DNA from 3 places in the Paenibacillus sp. P46E genome. Region 3 is predicted to be linked to each of the others. Evidence: riboswitches for the same ligand, from Rfam matches in the RefSeq annotation. Region 3 holds a riboswitch; each other region holds the start of a gene.

Region 1 (5,779 bases), on a different contig from region 3:
GTTTCTTCCAGCGGTGTATAGGGATCGAAGGTATGTATCTGATACAGATCCACATACTCTGTCTTCAGGCGGCGCAGGCTTCCCTCCAGCTCCTGCATCAGATGATGACGGGAAGAGCCGCTGCCCCCGGGTCCTCCATGTACCGGCAGCCCTGCTTTGGTAGCCAAGACCGCTCTTTGCCGTCTCCCCTCAAGCGCCAGCCCGATGATACGCTCTGATTCCGTCCCGGCGTAAATATTCGCGGTGTCTATAAAGTTAATTCCCTGATCGAGCGCGGCATGAATAATATCAATGGAGGTCTGCTCATCGGCTCTTTTTCCGAATGCATTGGTTCCGAGGCCTAGCGCAGAGACCTGCAGCCCGCTGTGGCCCAAACGGTTAAATTTCACTAGGGTTCACTCCTTTTTCATTCAAAATACACAGCTACACTTGTCCGCCATGAATGGACGGGGGGACCGCAGTACCGGAGTCCGGACTCAGCCGCAGTGCGGTATCCATGAACAATCTGACGGCAATCGAAACCTCTGCAAGGGAGTTGACCGCGAGATGAATATCGCGGTAGGCATCGGGAGCAAGCTCCCGGATAATTACACCCGGAGGAAGCGAGAGCAGTGAGAGCTGGGACATCACGCCCACAGCCAGCCCTTCCTTCACCATACTCAGTGCAGTCATATAGCTGCTGACCTCATATTTTACATTCAGCTTACTGTCACCCCGCTTGAATAAATCAACCACCGGAGGCTCATATCCGGATCTGCAGATCAGCATCGGCTCATCTTCCAGATCCTTCACGCAAATGACGTGCTTGTGCCGGAGCGGATGGTTATCCTGGAGCACAGCATACAGCTTCTCCCGATAAAGAGGAACGGAGTCGAACTCCCCTTCCGGCGGAATGATCAGTCCCACATCGATAATCCGGGCTTCCAGCCATTCCTTTACCTCGGCTACGGTTCCTTCATACAGCCTGATCTCAATTTCGGGATAGCTTGCCGCGATTTCGCGAATAATCTTCGGCACCAGGTGGGCCGAGGCAACTGGAAATGCCCCGATTCGGATCAGCCCCTTCTCCAGCCCCTTCTCAGCGGCGATCTCCTGTTCCACTTTGTCATACCCGATCAGAATCTCGCGGAAAATAACAAGGACGCGCTTGCCGATATCGGTCAGCATCAGCCCGTTGCGCCGGTCGCGCAGCAGCAGCTTCACCGCAAGCTCCGCCTCCAGTGCAGAGATCGCGCGGCTGACTGCCGGCTGGGTCATATTCATTTCCAATCCGGCTTTGGTGAAGCTGCCGCTTTCGGCGATACTGACAAACAAACGAATTTGAGTATTGTTCATATCAGATTTGGTATGCCCCTTATGAGTATAATTCATTTCAATTATAACTAATTTTAATGTATCATTAGGTTGAAAATAGAACAAGAGGTGAATACATGCATCAGCAGAGGAAAACCATAGCCCTGCTTATCTTTCTGGTTATTGTCTGGGGCATCAATTGGCCTCTTTCCAAAATTGCCTTACATTACGCTCCGCCGCTTTTGTTTGCCGGCATCCGCACCGTGATCGCTGGTGTAATTCTTATATTTGCTGCGCTTCCGAAGTGGAAGAAGCTTGAGTTCAAGCGGCTGTGGCCGGTCTATCTGATTTCGGCTTTTCTAAGTATCGTCTTCTATTATGGCTTCCAGACCATTGGCCTGCAGTATGTGCCCTCCGGTCTGTTCTCGGCCATCGTCTTCCTGCAGCCGGTGCTGCTCGGTATCTTCGCCTGGATCTGGCTGGGGGAGAGCATGTACGGGCTGAAGCTGGCCGGTCTCCTGCTTGGTTTCCTCGGTGTGGCCTCGCTCAGCATCGGCGGCTTCAACGGGAGCATCTCGGTCCAGGGAATTGTACTCGCCTTGGCCAGTGCGCTCAGTTGGGCGTTTGCCACGGTCTATACCAAACGCAATGCGGCGCGGGTAGATATGCTCTGGATGACCGCCATGCAGATTATGATCGGCGGCATCATTCTGCTGGCCGCAGGGTCAGTGACCGAGAGCTGGGCGGATATCACATGGAATGCGGCTTTTATCTTGAACACCCTGTTTATTTCCGTATTTGTGATTGCCCTGGGCTGGATGGTATATTTCAATCTTATTAAGGATGGGGAGGCGGGCAGAGTAGGTTCGTTCACCTTCCTGATTCCGTTAATCTCCATCGGTTCAAGTGTAGTGCTGCTGCATGAGCAGATTACCTTGAATCTGGTGATTGGCCTCCTGCTTATTGTAAGCAGCATTGTTCTCGTTAATGTTAGAATAAGCCGAAGAACCCTAAGACGTCCTACTCATTAATTGGAGGTATACCATGTATATCAAAGCTTCTGAACAAACGGCGCATGATAACTACAAGCTGCTGATCGGCAGCATTATTCCGCGGCCCATTGCCTTTGTCACCTCGATGAACGAACATGGCGTAGTGAACGCCGCCCCGTTTAGCTTTTTTAATATTGTGAATGATGAACCTCCAATGATTATGATCTCCTGTGTGCGCAAGGCCACCGGAGAGATGAAGCATACCGCAAGCAATATTCTGGTGAATGGAGAGTTTGTTGTACATATCGTGGACGAGGATAATGTTGGCGCCATTAATCATACCTCGATCAATGCCCCTGAAGGCATCAGCGAGGTGGAATTGGCTGGACTTACGCCAATACCCGGGCAGATGATCCGGGTTCCGCGTATAGAGGAGTGTAGGATCGCCATGGAATGCCGTCTCGTACGGCATGTGGAGCTGGGACACTGCGATATGCTGGTCGGCGAAGTGCTCTGCTTCTATATAGAGGATGAACTGATTCAGGGCGGGCGCATTGACGCTGCGAAGCTGAAGCCGGTCAGCCGTCTTGCCGGAGCTTCATATGCGGCTATCGGCCGGACGTTTGAGCTGGAAAGACCCCAGTACGAATCTTGAGTGTCCGGCAAAGAGACCCTGCAGGATGCCGCCACGCGGCTCTGCAGGGTCTCTTTGTTTCTTTTGGCGATTCATGCTGTATGTAGAGGATTCTGGTGGTTATTCGACGGGGACAGCCCCTGATTCTTTGCATTTCTGTTTCAAGCTCTTGGCTGTAAAGATAACTCCTCCGTCAGGGTTAGCAATCTCCAAGGAATACCCGTCTATGGTTATTGATGCATTATGAATGGTGCTCGCTGTGATTTGTTGACCTGCCACAAGGAGCGATCCGGGAAGGGACTCTCCGCTGACATTCTGAGCTGTGATCGTTCCCTCTGCTTCCATAGCAGAGTCGGAGCACATGGAACCGTCCTTTGCAAAATAAATATCGCCGCAGGAACACAGCGTGCTACGGCCAATCCCTTCCCCATGAATATGAATATCTCCGCCGGATTTAATGATGCTGTTCAGTGCCCCCGAAATATCGATCCGGACTTGCTCCTCCTGCATGAGGGAGATGCCCTCGATAAGGTTTTTAAGCAGGCTCAGAAAAGAGCCTATTCCCGCATCCGTAATGAGGTCGGTAAAATGTCCGGGTTTCAGAAAGATATCCATCATGTGCCTCACAATTTTGGTATCCTGGGGGTAGTCAGCGCTCAAGTCCGACAACAGTTCCCGCATATCGTTAATTAAAAGGGGAAGATGATCATATTTGCTCTCCAGCAGCAGCATAATGACTAAGCCGTACTTAACGGTCTGCATCGTGGACTCGACCGTCTCGGCAAGGTTCTTAGCGGCTTCCCTCAGACTGGAGATCTCTTGGATCAGCAGCTCGGAAAAGCTGCACAGACGGTGGTGTGCGGCGCCGAACGCTCCGGCGTACAATTCACTATCGACTGCTTTGCCGCTGATAAATATACTGCCTGTTGCCGAGATTCTGGAGTGGTGAACGTCACCGTATATGTATACATTACCCAGGGCTTCAATAACCGTGTTCTTGTTCAGAGGATGAGCTGCAATAATATCTCCCGCGAACCTGATGGTGGCAGGTTCCACGGCATCATTCTGCGGAACCCTATAGGTTTGGGGGAAATCAATCGTTTTTACAAAGGTTCCGTATCCGGTAATGCGCGGTCTGCCTTTACAGCGGGCAGCGATCTGTCCCCCTGGAAGCAGTACCGCATAGTGTCCGGTCAATAGAGTAAGGTCCCGCGGTGGGGGCGGGGGAAGGACACCGCCATACACGGTGAATCCGGGAAGGCCCTCTTGGGGTGGGAGCTTCTGTGCAAACACTTCGCCTTCTTCTACAGTAAGGAATTCATAGTGGCTGGATTCATCATCAGAAGGGCAGGTCCCTTTGAAGGCATTGTCTATCTTCTTCTGAAACAGCAGCTCCAGTCTCGCATTGGTCCCGGGTACGGGAGCCTTGCCTTCTGCTATGCAGACAGGAAGATAGGTCGGGTTGTTCAGTTCTTCATAGAGAGCGGGGATGTTGAGCGAGCTGACAATGGATCTTTTCTCAAAGCCAGACATAATCTGCGCTATCGACAGAACGGACAACAAGGAATCACGGTTCATTTCTGCACGGACCGTGACATTGGCTGAAGCCGGACTGTTGACCAGATTCCAGGCATATCTTTCGGCACGGTAAAGCGTAAAGTACACTTTGAGCTTATCATCGGATACAGTAATCTGGTATTGTGGCTTCTCGCAAATCTCCCAGGTGAGATCATCTGCAGACGTGATTGGCGTTGGCTCTGTGAGGGTTTGGCCATTGATCTTAAGGATTACGGGATGGACAGCTGAAATTACAGCGGGCATGCCGCCAGGCAGAGGAGGCGTGATGAAAATTTGGTTGTTCTGGATAATGATAACGCCGTTCTTCGCTCTGTCTGTTCCGCCAAACGTCTGAGCATCCACAGAATAAAGATCCATGAGATTGTGCTTTCCAAGAAGCATGGAAGCAATGAACTCGTACCGTGAACGTTCGATAATATGCTGCGGCATTCTCGTAACCTCACTTTTCGTATAATCAATGGTATCTGTACAGAAAAGAACATCATGGAGCCGTGATGCGATATCTTGGGATATCCGACCAAATGGCGTCTCTATTGGCAACCTGGCGACCATAAAACAGCAATACCTGTACTCTTAGGCCCATGGCTTTGCGTCCTGTCCTTTCAGACAGTTTGCCTTTAGGAATAGATCAATGATATATACTCAGTACAAGGCCCATTAAATCGACTGTAATCGACAAAAAACTGGTCAATACTGGCACTCTGTCCAATAAAAACTTCAGTAAACAACATTAATTCTAGTACTTAAGTAGCGAATTTTCAACTGGAATAATTGATTTAGACTATAAATAATGATAAATGTAGCTAATTGTTGATTTATTGTAAATTAAATGTAATTAAGGATTTTTTCTATTTATTGAATTCTGAATTAAAAGGGGATTTTGCGGGGGAGTATGGCCGATATTCCAGAAAAAAAGGACGCTCCCAAGCCTAAAGCTTGTGGGAGAGTCCTTTTTGTATGAAGTGCATAGCGCGGGTAGCCTCTGTCTTGCTGTTCTGCGGTGCGGCTGATATCACCACGTAGTCGGCCTGTTCGATTTCCTCCAGCACCCGGTTCAGGTGGGAGAAGACCGCGCCGAGATCGCGGATGGAGGTCAGTGAGCATTGTCCCTGCAGCTCCGAGAACCAGGCTAGCTGAAGGTCGCGGGCCCGGCGCAATGACTCGGGAAGCGGATGCTGGCTTTCGGCATCTGAGAGTGTTTTGGTACCATAGAGAGCGATGCAGTCTGCGGTGGCGTTTACGATCTCCGCCATCCAGTCAGACGCGGCATGATGTGTTGGCA
Region 2 (5,779 bases), on a different contig from region 3:
TAAGGAGGACAAGAAACCATGTTTAAAGTACTAGTATCGGATCCGATCAGCGATTTGGGCATTCAGCAATTAATGGACGCAAGTGATGTGACTGTTGACAAAAAGACTGGACTCAGCGAGGACGAGCTTATCGCCATCATTGGCGAATATGATGGCCTGCTCGTACGCAGCCAGACGACTGTAACTGAGAAGATTATTGCTGCGGGCACCAACTTAAAGGTTATTGGACGCGCTGGAGTCGGCGTTGACAATATCAAGCTTGAGGCGGCCACACAGCGGGGTGTCGTTGTTATCAACGCTCCGGACGGCAATACAATCACAACCTGTGAGCATGCTTTTGCTATGATGATGGCACTGGCCCGTCATATTCCGCAGGCTTACGCCAAAACGATCTCCGGTGTGTGGGATAAGAAAACTTTCCTCGGAGTAGAACTGCGCGGCAAAACGCTGGGTGTTCTCGGTATGGGCCGGATCGGGAGTGAAGTAGCCAAGCGTGCCAAAGCCTTTGGCATGAACATTCTTGCCTATGACCCCTTCCTGACCACTGACCGTGCGGAAAAACTGGAAGTGAAGCTGGCTTCAGTAGACGATATCGTACGCGGCGCGGACTTCATCACTGTGCATACTCCGCTCACCCCGGAAACCCGCCATATGATTTCTGGTCCGCAGTTCGAGGTCATGAAAAAAGGCATGCGCATCATCAACTGTGCACGTGGTGGTGTAATTGATGAATTGGCGCTGGTTGAAGCCATCAACAGCGGCATTGTAGCAGGAGCAGCCTTTGACGTATTTGAAAAGGAGCCTCCGCAAGCTGATCATCCATTCCTCTCCCATCCTAAAATCATCGTAACGCCTCATCTTGGCGCTTCCACCGTAGAAGCCCAGGAGAACGTTGCTATCGATGTATCAGAGCAGGTCCTGCATATTCTGCGCAACGAGCCGTTCATTAACGCCGTGAACATCCCTCCTGTTGCTCCAAGTGTGATGAACAAGCTTCAGCCTTACTTCACACTCGGCGAAAAGCTGGGCAGCTTCGCAACACAGCTTACCGATGGCGCGATCAGAGAAATCCAAGTAGAATATGCCGGCGACCTATCCGATGTAGATACACAGCCTCTGACCCGATATATCGTTAAGGGCGTACTTTCCCGCCACTTTGGACCAGATGTGAACATCGTCAATTCGATGCATCTGGCCAAAACCAGTGATGTGAATGTAATTGTGACTAAGGCATCCAAGACCAAGGGATTTACCAACCTCATCACCGTTACCCTGAAGGCAGATCCGGACGAAGAACGTCTGGTTGCGGGAACGCTGCTGCAGGGTTATGGAGAACGGATCGTGCAGGTCAACAAGTTCCCGGTCGATATTGCTCCAGAAGGCCATCAGATTGTAATTTCGCATAACGATAAACCGGGTATTATCGGAGCTGTCGGTACACTGCTTGGGGAGAACGACGTCAATATCGCCTCCATGCAGGTAGGACGTAAAATCGTTGGCGGCGCTGCGATCATGCTGCTCACCGTCGATAAGGCGGTTCCTCAAGCCGTTCTGGTGAAACTGGCAGGACTGCCGGAAATCAACACCGCAGAAGAAATTGTCTTACTGTAAAAAGTAACTCTTGAACAAATGCTCTTTGGAGAGCGGGCATCCGCCTGCTGTTCCAAAGAGTTTTTTTTCTATTTCGGATGTGTCATTCCCCTGAGCCTAAAGCACTAGAAAAATGTACGTTGTCTAAAGTGAACAACATTACCGCACTATTATAAGGAGATTCACACAAAATTCATGCCCGAAAGACCTATTTAAGCATTTTTATGTCAAATTTTACAATAGACCTCTCCCATTGAAACCGCCTATAATATTACAATACACAACATTATTTTAGGAGGAACTTTTTATGATGGACTGGATGAACAAGCTTCCGTTAAAACAGAGAATTAGAGCCGGTTGTTACTTGATTGCCGCTTTATTCGCTGTCCCTGTACTAATTACACTTGTAGTGATGGGCAAGATGATTATCGGGATTATAATGGTGGCGGTATTGGCTGCACTGACCTTCCCTCTCGCACGCTTCATTGAGAGAACGCTTACATCTTCATTCGATGATATCTCCAACGTAACCCACACAATTGCCAAAGGTGACTTTACCACCCGGGCAGATGAGAACGGTTCCATGGGTGATGTCAGCCGTTCCTTCAATACAATGATCGACAAGCTGAAGAAAATACTTACCGAAGCGTCCCAGATTACCCGCCATGTCATGGATGCCAGCCGCGGAATCGAGGACAAGAATCAGAATCTGAAGATCGTAATGGCCCAGGTCTCCTCCTCTTCCAATGAACTGGCTCTTGGTGCAAATGAAATCTCCGTGGACATCGCCGATATGACTGAATCCATCAAAGACATTGAAACCAAGGTTTCGAATTACACAAGCTCTACCAAAGAAATGAACAGACGTTCCATACATACACTAGAATTAGTTGAGAAAGGCCGCCAATCCGTAGATACTCAAGCAGAAGGTATGCGCAAGAATATACAAGCTACCCAGAAGGTTGCCGACACGATTGAAGCACTATCACACAATGCCCGGGGGATCACGATGATCACCAAAACCATTACAGAAATCGCCGAGCAGACCAACCTGCTCTCACTCAATGCATCAATCGAAGCAGCACGCGCGGGTGAACATGGTCGTGGATTCGCTGTTGTAGCCCAGGAAGTACGCAAGCTTGCTGAGGAATCTACAGCCTCCACCAAAGAAGTATTCAGTCTGGTGCGCAGTATTGAGAATGATATCAAGCAAGCGATTGAGAATATTGCCATCAATGAGGAAGTTGTCCAAGTGCAAAATGATATGATCATTGAAACCGCAAATATTTTCGCCCAGATTGTGCAAAGCGTTCAATATATAACCGAACAAATTGCCGCTTTCTCTTCTGAGAGTGACCTCATGCTGGAGAGCGCATTGAAAATCTCTGGAGCAATCGAAAACATTTCTGCTATTACAGAAGAAACTGCGGCGGGAACCCAAGAGGTATCCGCAGCAATGAACGAACAAATAAATGCCCTGCACTCTGTTGCAGAAGAAACAGATAAAATGACTCAAGCAGTATTTCAACTCCAGAAAACGATCCATATCTTCAAATTTTAATCCCCTTTTTCTTAGACCGATTCATATGAAGCGGTCTTTTTTTGTTCACAAAATAATCAATGTTATTTTCAGCAAATTCAGTTTTTTGGCAGCAGCAAGAACCGTTATTTCTTTTGCACTTCTCTCCGCTATTTTTAATGAAAAAAATAAAATGTATGCAATGGGATTGAAAGGGTGTTTTGAACATTAGTCTTATTAACCCAGATATAAAATGAGTACACCTGATTACTCCAATGTAATCCTCCATTTCCATACATAGGGATAGTTCAATATACCTGATATATTTCCGTTTCAATATTTCTTCACAATTTGTATTATTAAGACTTTTTTGCACTAGATTATTTTTTGGATTCGCCCTGTTTTACAACTCAACCGGACATCTTCTTACAATTGACATTGTTCGTTAATTTCGTCATAAACTGAGCTTTTCAGCACAAATATATTGACAAGAGAGGAGTTAGAAATATATTGTAAAGTAAAAATATGCATTATTTTCAATACATCATAACGGCAAAATTCTCCGAAAGGGAATGACGCAAAGCCATGGATCTACAGTCTCATTTTTATGGGACCAAGACAGCCAGGTTGCTGAACAACCGAAGGTCTGGGAAACCCCCGTTCTTAACGGTTATTCATTGCAGCCGACCTGTACTCTCGTGAGTGCAGGTTTTCTATTGTTGGCTAAATAAAAAACATTGGGTGGGTGGATTATCTGAAAACGGTCGCAGATTATATGGCTGAGGCACTACGAAACCTCGGCGTAACACATTCCTTTGGCATAATCGGCAAGTCTATTTGTCCCGTAGTTCTAAAAATGGTAGATTACGGGATTGAATTTATTCCTGGCAGACATGAGTCCAGTTCCGGGTTCGAAGCAGCAGGTTATGCTCTCAAAACCGGCAGGCTGGGTGTAGCTTTTGGGACCTCGGGGCCAGGCGGAACCAATCTTCTTACTGCTGCAGCGCATGCAAAAGCGAACAACCTGCCTGTACTATTCATTACAGGGCATCAATCTATCAAGGAACTGGGAATTCCACAGTGCCAGGATTCTTCGTCATATCTGGCTGACCTGGCAGACATGTTCAGACCGGCTACACTCTTCAGTAAACTGGTGGAGCGAGGCGATCATTTCAGCACCTTATTTAACCATGCTATTTCCATCGCTCTGGGCGGGCAGCGTGGTCCGGTCCATTTATGTATACCGTTTGATGTGCAGACGGAAATGCTGGAAGAATGCCGGATAGTGATTCCAGAGCGTGAACATCTCGTAAGCACTGCTAATTTCGAACGTGTAATTTCAGCAATTAATACCTCTAGCAATCCTCTTATTATTGCCGGCAAAGGGGTTAACCGTTCTATTGCACACCAAGAGCTTATTCAGCTGGCTGAAACTTTTAACATCCCTGTTGTTACCTCACCGGGAGGAAAAGGTGCGATCCCTTGGGATCACCCGTTATACCATGGACCAATCGGTGTTGGCGGCTGCAAGCACGGTGATGATTTATTGAACCGCAGTGATCTGTTCATTGTGCTTGGATCACGTCTGAGTGACATGACGATCTGCAATCTAAAGGCTGAAAATCACCCTAAAACACTTATCCAATTTGATGTTGACCCTACCTTCGTAGGAAAAATTTTATCTTCACAGACCATCTCTATAGGCGGCGATTTACGCGATAATTTGTCTTTTTATCTAAAGAATATAGATACTGCCGCTATAAAAAAACACATAACAGAAACCGATGTTGATTATGCGGAAGAGTTGCCTGTTCTCTCCAAGCTGTCACTAGCTTCGGTTATGAGTACCCTAAGCGATTTGATTCCTTACAACAACACCGTTTTTGTGGATGACGGCAGCCATGGCTTCAACGCTGTAAAATGGTACAACGTGAAAAAACCGGGCAGTTTTGTCTTTGATGCCTATTTTGCCTGCATGGGCAATTCCATTGGCATGGCCATTGGCGCTAAGGTCGCTTCTCCTGAAGAAACTATTTTCTGCATAACCGGGGATGGCTGCTTCATGATGCTTGGTGCTGAAATCAATACTGCAGTCTGCAAGAATATTCCGGTAATCTTTATCGTAGTGAACAACATGCAGCTGGATATGGCACTTAAGGGAATGGAGAAAACCACAGGCAGAATTGACGGTACAATCTTCGAGGTACCTATGGATGCCGTGAAATTCGCTGAGTCGCTCGGAGCCACGGGCTATAGATGCGAAACTACTGAGCAATTCAACAATGCTGTACAAGCTGCAGTCGCGTCAAACCGTGTAGCTGTCATTGAGCTGTTGACGGACCGTGACGAAGTGCCTCCAACGGCCCATAGGACGTTGAATCTCAACTAAGTTCATAGCAGCGGTAAGAATCAAGCTTACTATGGCCGATTCCTTGCCGCTCATCAAAATTCAGGAGGCATCTCTGTGGAAAACACCAGTAACAGCGGTCTAAAGCATTTTACCAACCTATCCGGCGACTACGGTGCCAAGGCACTGGCTCCAATTAAAGAGCATTTCCCCGAACTGGCCGAGTACATCATGGGCAACGCTTACGGGGATATTTTTCAGCGCACAACGATTGGTTCTGATTGGAAAGAAATTGCTGTTATTTCTTCTTTGATTACTATGGG
Region 3 (5,779 bases):
TTATGCTGCCGCTTTAACCATTCGTGCTTGAATGTTAACCATTCATGTAATAATCAGTCGTCCCTTTCCATGATCTGTTAGCCTAATGGCAAGGAGGTATGTCGATGAAAAAAGAGAAGAATACAAAGCCATTATATTCATTGCCAAGTAATGTCCTATTTCTGCTGCGTAAATCTTGGCATGTGGACAAAGCACTGTTCTTGGCGATCTTGGCGCGAATCCCTATAGTCGTGCTATTGCCGTTGCTCGGAGCTTATTTATCCAAATTTGTAGTGGAGCTTGTGTCGAATGGTTCGTCTGCAGGAACCTTGGTTACTTATGTGTTGTTTATATCAGCCGCACTATTGTCGCTTCACTTGCTGAATAACTTTATGACCGCCATAATCGCATGGAGATCCTACGGTAATCGCTTTTTATATATTAATATGAGTGGTAATAAAATCATGGATACGGACTATGACAACATCGAAGACCCTGACGGGCAAACCAAAATGCAGAAGGCCTTAAATACACTTGGCAACGATAGTGGCGGAACACAGCAACTTTTTTCTCAATTCGTCAATATTTGCGCTAATACTATCGGCCTTATCACTTATTCGGCCTTGATTATTGCGCTTAGCCCGTGGCTTGTGCTGCTGCTCTGCGTGATGACTATAGTCAATTATTATGTCAATAAGAGCCACAATTACTGGGTACATCGGAATAAAGATCAATGGGTGCCGATCGATCGCAGGCTTGGTTACATTAGCAATAAGGCTGGAGATTTTGAGGTTGCAAAGGATATGCGTCTCTATGGCATGTCCAACTGGTTTAAAGATGTATTCGCAAGGCTGCTTACAGATCGGATGCACTGGATCAAGAAAACAGAAAAACGCGGCTTTGGCATTGATACGTTGTCGGCAATGATGACCTTTATTAGAGACGGGATCGTATACGGAGTATTGATTTACCAAGTCACCCAGAACGAGATTACGGTGGCGGAGTTTGTGCTATACTTTGCGCTAATTTCCCAATATTCCGGCTGGCTACTCGGCTTGGTCGATTCCTACAATGAGATTCAGAAGACAAGTCTCGGCTTTTGCGATGTACGCGAATTCCTTGATATGCCTGACCATTTCAATCGTGGAGAAGGCGTGAAATTACCATTAAGCTCCCCGGAAATTGAGTTCGATCATGTCTCCTTCAGCTATCCAAATAGTGAAAGCGATACCTTAAAGAACTTAAACTTTAAAGTGAAGCAAGGAGAAAAAATTGCTCTGGTAGGGCTTAATGGTGCAGGTAAAACGACACTGATTAAACTGCTATGTGGTCTATATCAATCCACAGAGGGAGTTATAAAGGTAGGGAATGTGAATATTACCGAGTATAGTCGTGATGACTATTACACGCTATTGTCGGTTGTGTTCCAGGATATCAGTCTACTACCGATTTCGATTGCGAAAAATATCGCCTTGTGCGAGGAAAAGCAAATAGATAGCGAACGACTCGAACAGGTATTGAAGCTGTCGGGGCTGTATGAGAAGGTGCAGAGTCTGCCGAATAGAGAAAACACCGTGCTGCTAAAAAGCATTCACGACCACGCTATTGATTTATCAGGCGGCGAAAAACAAAAGCTTGCGCTGGCAAGAGCGCTATACAAAGGTGGCAAGATCATCGTTCTAGACGAGCCGACTGCTGCACTCGACCCGATTGCGGAGAACGAAATGTATTTGAAGTACAACGAATTAACATCAAGCGCAACTTCGGTATTCATTTCCCACCGATTATCAAGCACTCGCTTCTGCGACCGAATACTCTTTCTTGAAAATGGTGAGATCATCGAGGAAGGCAACCATAGTGAACTTATGAAGCTTGGAGGCAAATACGCCGATCTCTTCAACCTCCAAAGTCACTACTACAAGGAGGTTGTGGAAGTATGAGGCATTTGATAGATGATATTCGCTACATCGTCAAAGGACTGCAGGAAATCCGCCGAATCCGTCCATGGCTGCTTTCTCTGATTGTTCTCAGAGCGATTTTTGATGCGGTCTCTCCCTTTGTCAATATTTATATGTCTGCGCTTATTATTGACGGTATCGTCGACGGGAAATCCTTTCAATCTTTAATCGAGTACGCTGCCATTACCATATCATTAAATTTAATAGTTGCTCTGATTATCAGATTAGTGAGCAGACTCATCTCTACTTTAGAGGCGGAGTTTAAACACCAATATGAAATGGGATTGAGCCAGAAAATTATAGACATGGACTACACAAGCGTCGAAAATCCTGAGACACACCGTTTGAGAGAGAAGATTAACGAAATCCGCAATATCAACAGCGGAGGAATATGGAGGCTATTTTTTTCATATCAGGAGATCATCAAAAGTCTGTTTGTCATTGTCTTCTCGGTAGTGCTTACTTTTTCGTTGTTTACACTAAACGCCAGCCACGAATTGACGGGGATATACGGCTTTGCATCATCATCAATCTCTTCGATGATCTTGGGGGCGTGCATTCTTGCAAATGTTATGGTCAGTATGTACGCAAATGCAAACATGACTCAAAAGATGCATCAAACTGCGAGTGGAATCATCTCATTCAACCGGGTATTCAATTATTATTTTAACAACTATCTCCCTGCCTATCGCGCAGGAAAAGACATTCGGATCTATAATCAGAAGGCATTAATCGAAAGCGAATCTATGGCGTTGTACAATGACATTAATGTGGTGTTTAGCAAGCTGTCTAAAATTCAAATGAAATATTCGGGCAGTACTACGATTTCGACAGTTTTGATCACGACCCTAGTCTATCTGTTTGTCGGATTAAAAGCATTGGCGGGATTGTTCGGGGTTGGTTCTATTGTAAAGTATGTGGGAAGCATAAATCAGTTTACCGGCGCTTTTACAAGCTTCATGACTGAGCTCGCTGTACTTCGCGCAAATAACGAAAGTATGAGGATCTATTTCGACTTTTTAGATATCCCCTCAAAAATGTACCAGGGTTCGCTCCCCGTTGAAAAGCGTGCGCTATGCGTTGATGGCGATAATGATTACGAAATCGAGTTTCGAAATGTCTCCTTCAAATACCCTTCGTCAGAACAGGAGACGCTTCGTAACGTATCGCTCAAATTTAAAGTTGGCGGAAAGCTCGCGGTTGTGGGTATGAACGGAAGCGGTAAGACAACCTTCATCAAGCTGCTTTGTCGGCTATATGATCCGGCTGAAGGGGAAATTCTACTCAACGGTATTAACATTAAGAAGTATAGTCATGAAGAGTATATGTCGATTTTTTCGGTTGTTTTTCAGGATTTCAAGCTGTTTTCATTCAGTTTAGGTCAGAATGTAGCGACCAGGGTCGATTACTCTAAGGCCAAGGTTGAGGCATACCTAACGGAAGCGGGCTTCATGAAGCGGTATAGCACAATGCCGAGCGGAACTGAAACATGCTTATACAAGGACTTTGACGAAAAGGGTGTAGAAATCTCCGGTGGAGAAGCGCAATTAATTGCGCTAGCACGCGCGCTGTATAAGGATGCACCGATTATCATCCTTGATGAGCCGACTGCCGCACTCGACCCGGTAGCCGAATTTGAGATTTATTCGAAATTTAACGAGATCGTCGGCAATAAAACGGCAATTTACATCTCGCACCGTCTATCTAGCTGCCGCTTCTGCGACGATATTGCTGTATTTCACGAAGGCGAGCTAATTCAAAGAGGCAGTCATGATGCGCTAGTTTCCAACAAGAGCGGAAAGTACCATGAGCTATGGTATGCTCAAGCGCAGTATTATGAGGTAAATAATGACGTTGTGGTAGAACAGAACAGCGTATCTAAACATCTTAACATGTGACATCGGCGAATTGTGGATTTAACAAGCCACGGTTCGGCTCCATATGGAGTATTAGTGAAGACACCTTAAGGGGTGTCTTTTTAGTTTTAGTGGCTGTTTTGAATTATACGTGGCGTTGAGATGAATGGTGCCATACAGAAATGTAAAAATTGGTTGTAACACTCAGCAGTATAAATTATAATTAGTGTCAGCTTGTAGATTAATGTCGAATAATGTATTTTCTTTCAGATAATCTCAATAATAATAGGGCACACTCGTTGAAAAACGGGGTCGCAAAACTACAGGGGCTATTACATTTCCAATTTGGATATGTTATGCCAGCCAGTTACCGAAGGCAAGGAAACCTCTCCTTTTCGGGAGAGGTTTTTTGTTGCAATGGGCCTGATTCATAAGGTGGGGGAACATTGAGTATATTTAAAAAGTCGATTGTATTTATCATAGCTCTGATTATTTTTGGACTACTAGGTAATATGCTCAACCTATCCCTATTGCTGGGGGTCAATTTTATCTTCGGTAGTATATTTACTTTTTTGATATTGCGGATATATGGTCTTAAATGGGCTTTAGTGGCATCGGCTATTGTAAATGGTTACACTTTGTTTCTTTGGAATCACCCTTACGCTATGCTTGTTTTTGTGCTGGAAACTTTATTTGTCGGCGTCTTCTACAGAGGGAAAAGGATTGTTCTTATTGATAGCCTATATTGGATGATTTTAGGGATGCCTCTCATATGGGTATTCTATCGTTATGCCCTGGATATGAATTTCACCGCTTCCTTGCTGGTTGTGCTTAAGGATGCCGTGAATGGTATTTTAAATGTACTGATTTCCAGTTTAATCTTTACTTATCTGCCTCTTATTAAATGGCCATCATTCCAAAAACGCAAGATGTCGAGCTCTCTTCATGATGTGCTTTTCAACATATTTGTCACGTTTGCCTTTATAACTTTGCTTCTGGTGACGGTGATGATCGGTCATGAACAGTATCACAACATGAATGAAAAAATAAAGTCAGAGACTGAACGAGATTCCGCTATCATCCGCAATGATCTCACAGAGTGGGGAGAAGTTCATGTTGCCGCAGTGAATACTTTATCGATGGTGGCGGCTGAGAATAGGATGGAAGAGATGGATTCACTGCAGCGCCAAATGGCTTATCTACTGGCGTTATATCCGGATTTTACTACTTCATACATTGCTGATCGCAACGGAGTTACAAAGCTGTTCTCTCCATTACTAAATAACAAAGGAAATTCAACGATTGGCTTAAACTTCTCGGATCGGCCTTACTTTGAATATATGAGAGAAAAACACCAATTCGTTGTTTCCGATGTGTTTCTTGGAAGAGGTTGCGTTGCCGAACCCATTGTCGTTGTGGGCTCCCCTATTATGATTAGCGGCGAATTTACAGGGGCGGTCGTAGGTGTTCTAAATCTTAACTATGTTACAACGGAGTTAAAAAAGCTGGCGAATAATAGACTAATGAATGTCACAATCGTAGACCGGAATGACAGGGTTATTGCGAGTACTCGTGATGATCTGGCCGTTATGAACCCGTATAACTGGGCAGAAAGGGGCGAAGTAAGTGAAATAATTGGCGGTTTGTATCACTGGTTCCCGGATGCTATCAGAAATCCAATGAACAGATGGGGAGAATCCTCCTATTTCAAGATCATGACAATTCCGCAAATGGGTGATTGGAGTATTATTGTCGAGACACCGATTGCCCCCTATCGTGACCGCTTGTATAGCTACTACATAAAAATATTCAGTATTTTATTGGCCTGTGGATTGATATTTATTTTTATTTCTAATGTAATCAGTGAAATCATTGTTCGACCGATTAAGCTTTTAACCTACACAACCACTAATTTACCTGAGAAAATAGCCGAGAACCAGATTGTGAACTGGAAAGGCAGCTTTATAAAAGAAATTAATACGCTTA

What was found. A riboswitch is a leader RNA that binds a small molecule or an ion and turns the genes downstream of it on or off. The one in region 3 is predicted to bind cyclic di-GMP.
Region 1: another riboswitch for cyclic di-GMP. It lies ahead of A3849_RS04295 (flagellar assembly protein A); the one in region 3 lies ahead of A3849_RS06255 (bifunctional diguanylate cyclase/phosphodiesterase).
Region 2: another riboswitch for cyclic di-GMP. It lies ahead of A3849_RS24495 (thiamine pyrophosphate-binding protein); the one in region 3 lies ahead of A3849_RS06255 (bifunctional diguanylate cyclase/phosphodiesterase).

The regions. Positions count from the first base shown of each region.
Region 1 covers NZ_LVYZ01000014.1:162,171-167,949, forward strand. The annotation lists gene A3849_RS04275 (aldo/keto reductase) at 1-389, opposite strand, end outside; gene A3849_RS04280 (LysR family transcriptional regulator) at 424-1,335, opposite strand; gene A3849_RS04285 (DMT family transporter) at 1,431-2,324, shown strand; gene A3849_RS04290 (flavin reductase family protein) at 2,338-2,940, shown strand; gene A3849_RS04295 (flagellar assembly protein A) at 3,040-4,926, opposite strand; cyclic di-GMP riboswitch class I at 5,030-5,123, opposite strand; gene A3849_RS04300 (FUSC family protein) at 5,427-5,779, opposite strand, start outside.
Region 2 covers NZ_LVYZ01000066.1:3,695-9,473, forward strand. The annotation lists gene serA (phosphoglycerate dehydrogenase) at 19-1,611, shown strand; gene A3849_RS24490 (methyl-accepting chemotaxis protein) at 1,901-3,151, shown strand; cyclic di-GMP riboswitch class I at 3,651-3,744, shown strand; gene A3849_RS24495 (thiamine pyrophosphate-binding protein) at 3,855-5,498, shown strand; gene A3849_RS24500 (carboxymuconolactone decarboxylase family protein) at 5,574-5,779, shown strand, end outside.
Region 3 covers NZ_LVYZ01000027.1:68,867-74,645, forward strand. The annotation lists gene A3849_RS06240 (sensor histidine kinase) at 1-17, shown strand, start outside; gene A3849_RS06245 (ABC transporter ATP-binding protein) at 105-1,919, shown strand; gene A3849_RS06250 (ABC transporter ATP-binding protein) at 1,916-3,835, shown strand; cyclic di-GMP riboswitch class I at 4,073-4,168, shown strand; gene A3849_RS06255 (bifunctional diguanylate cyclase/phosphodiesterase) at 4,240-5,779, shown strand, end outside.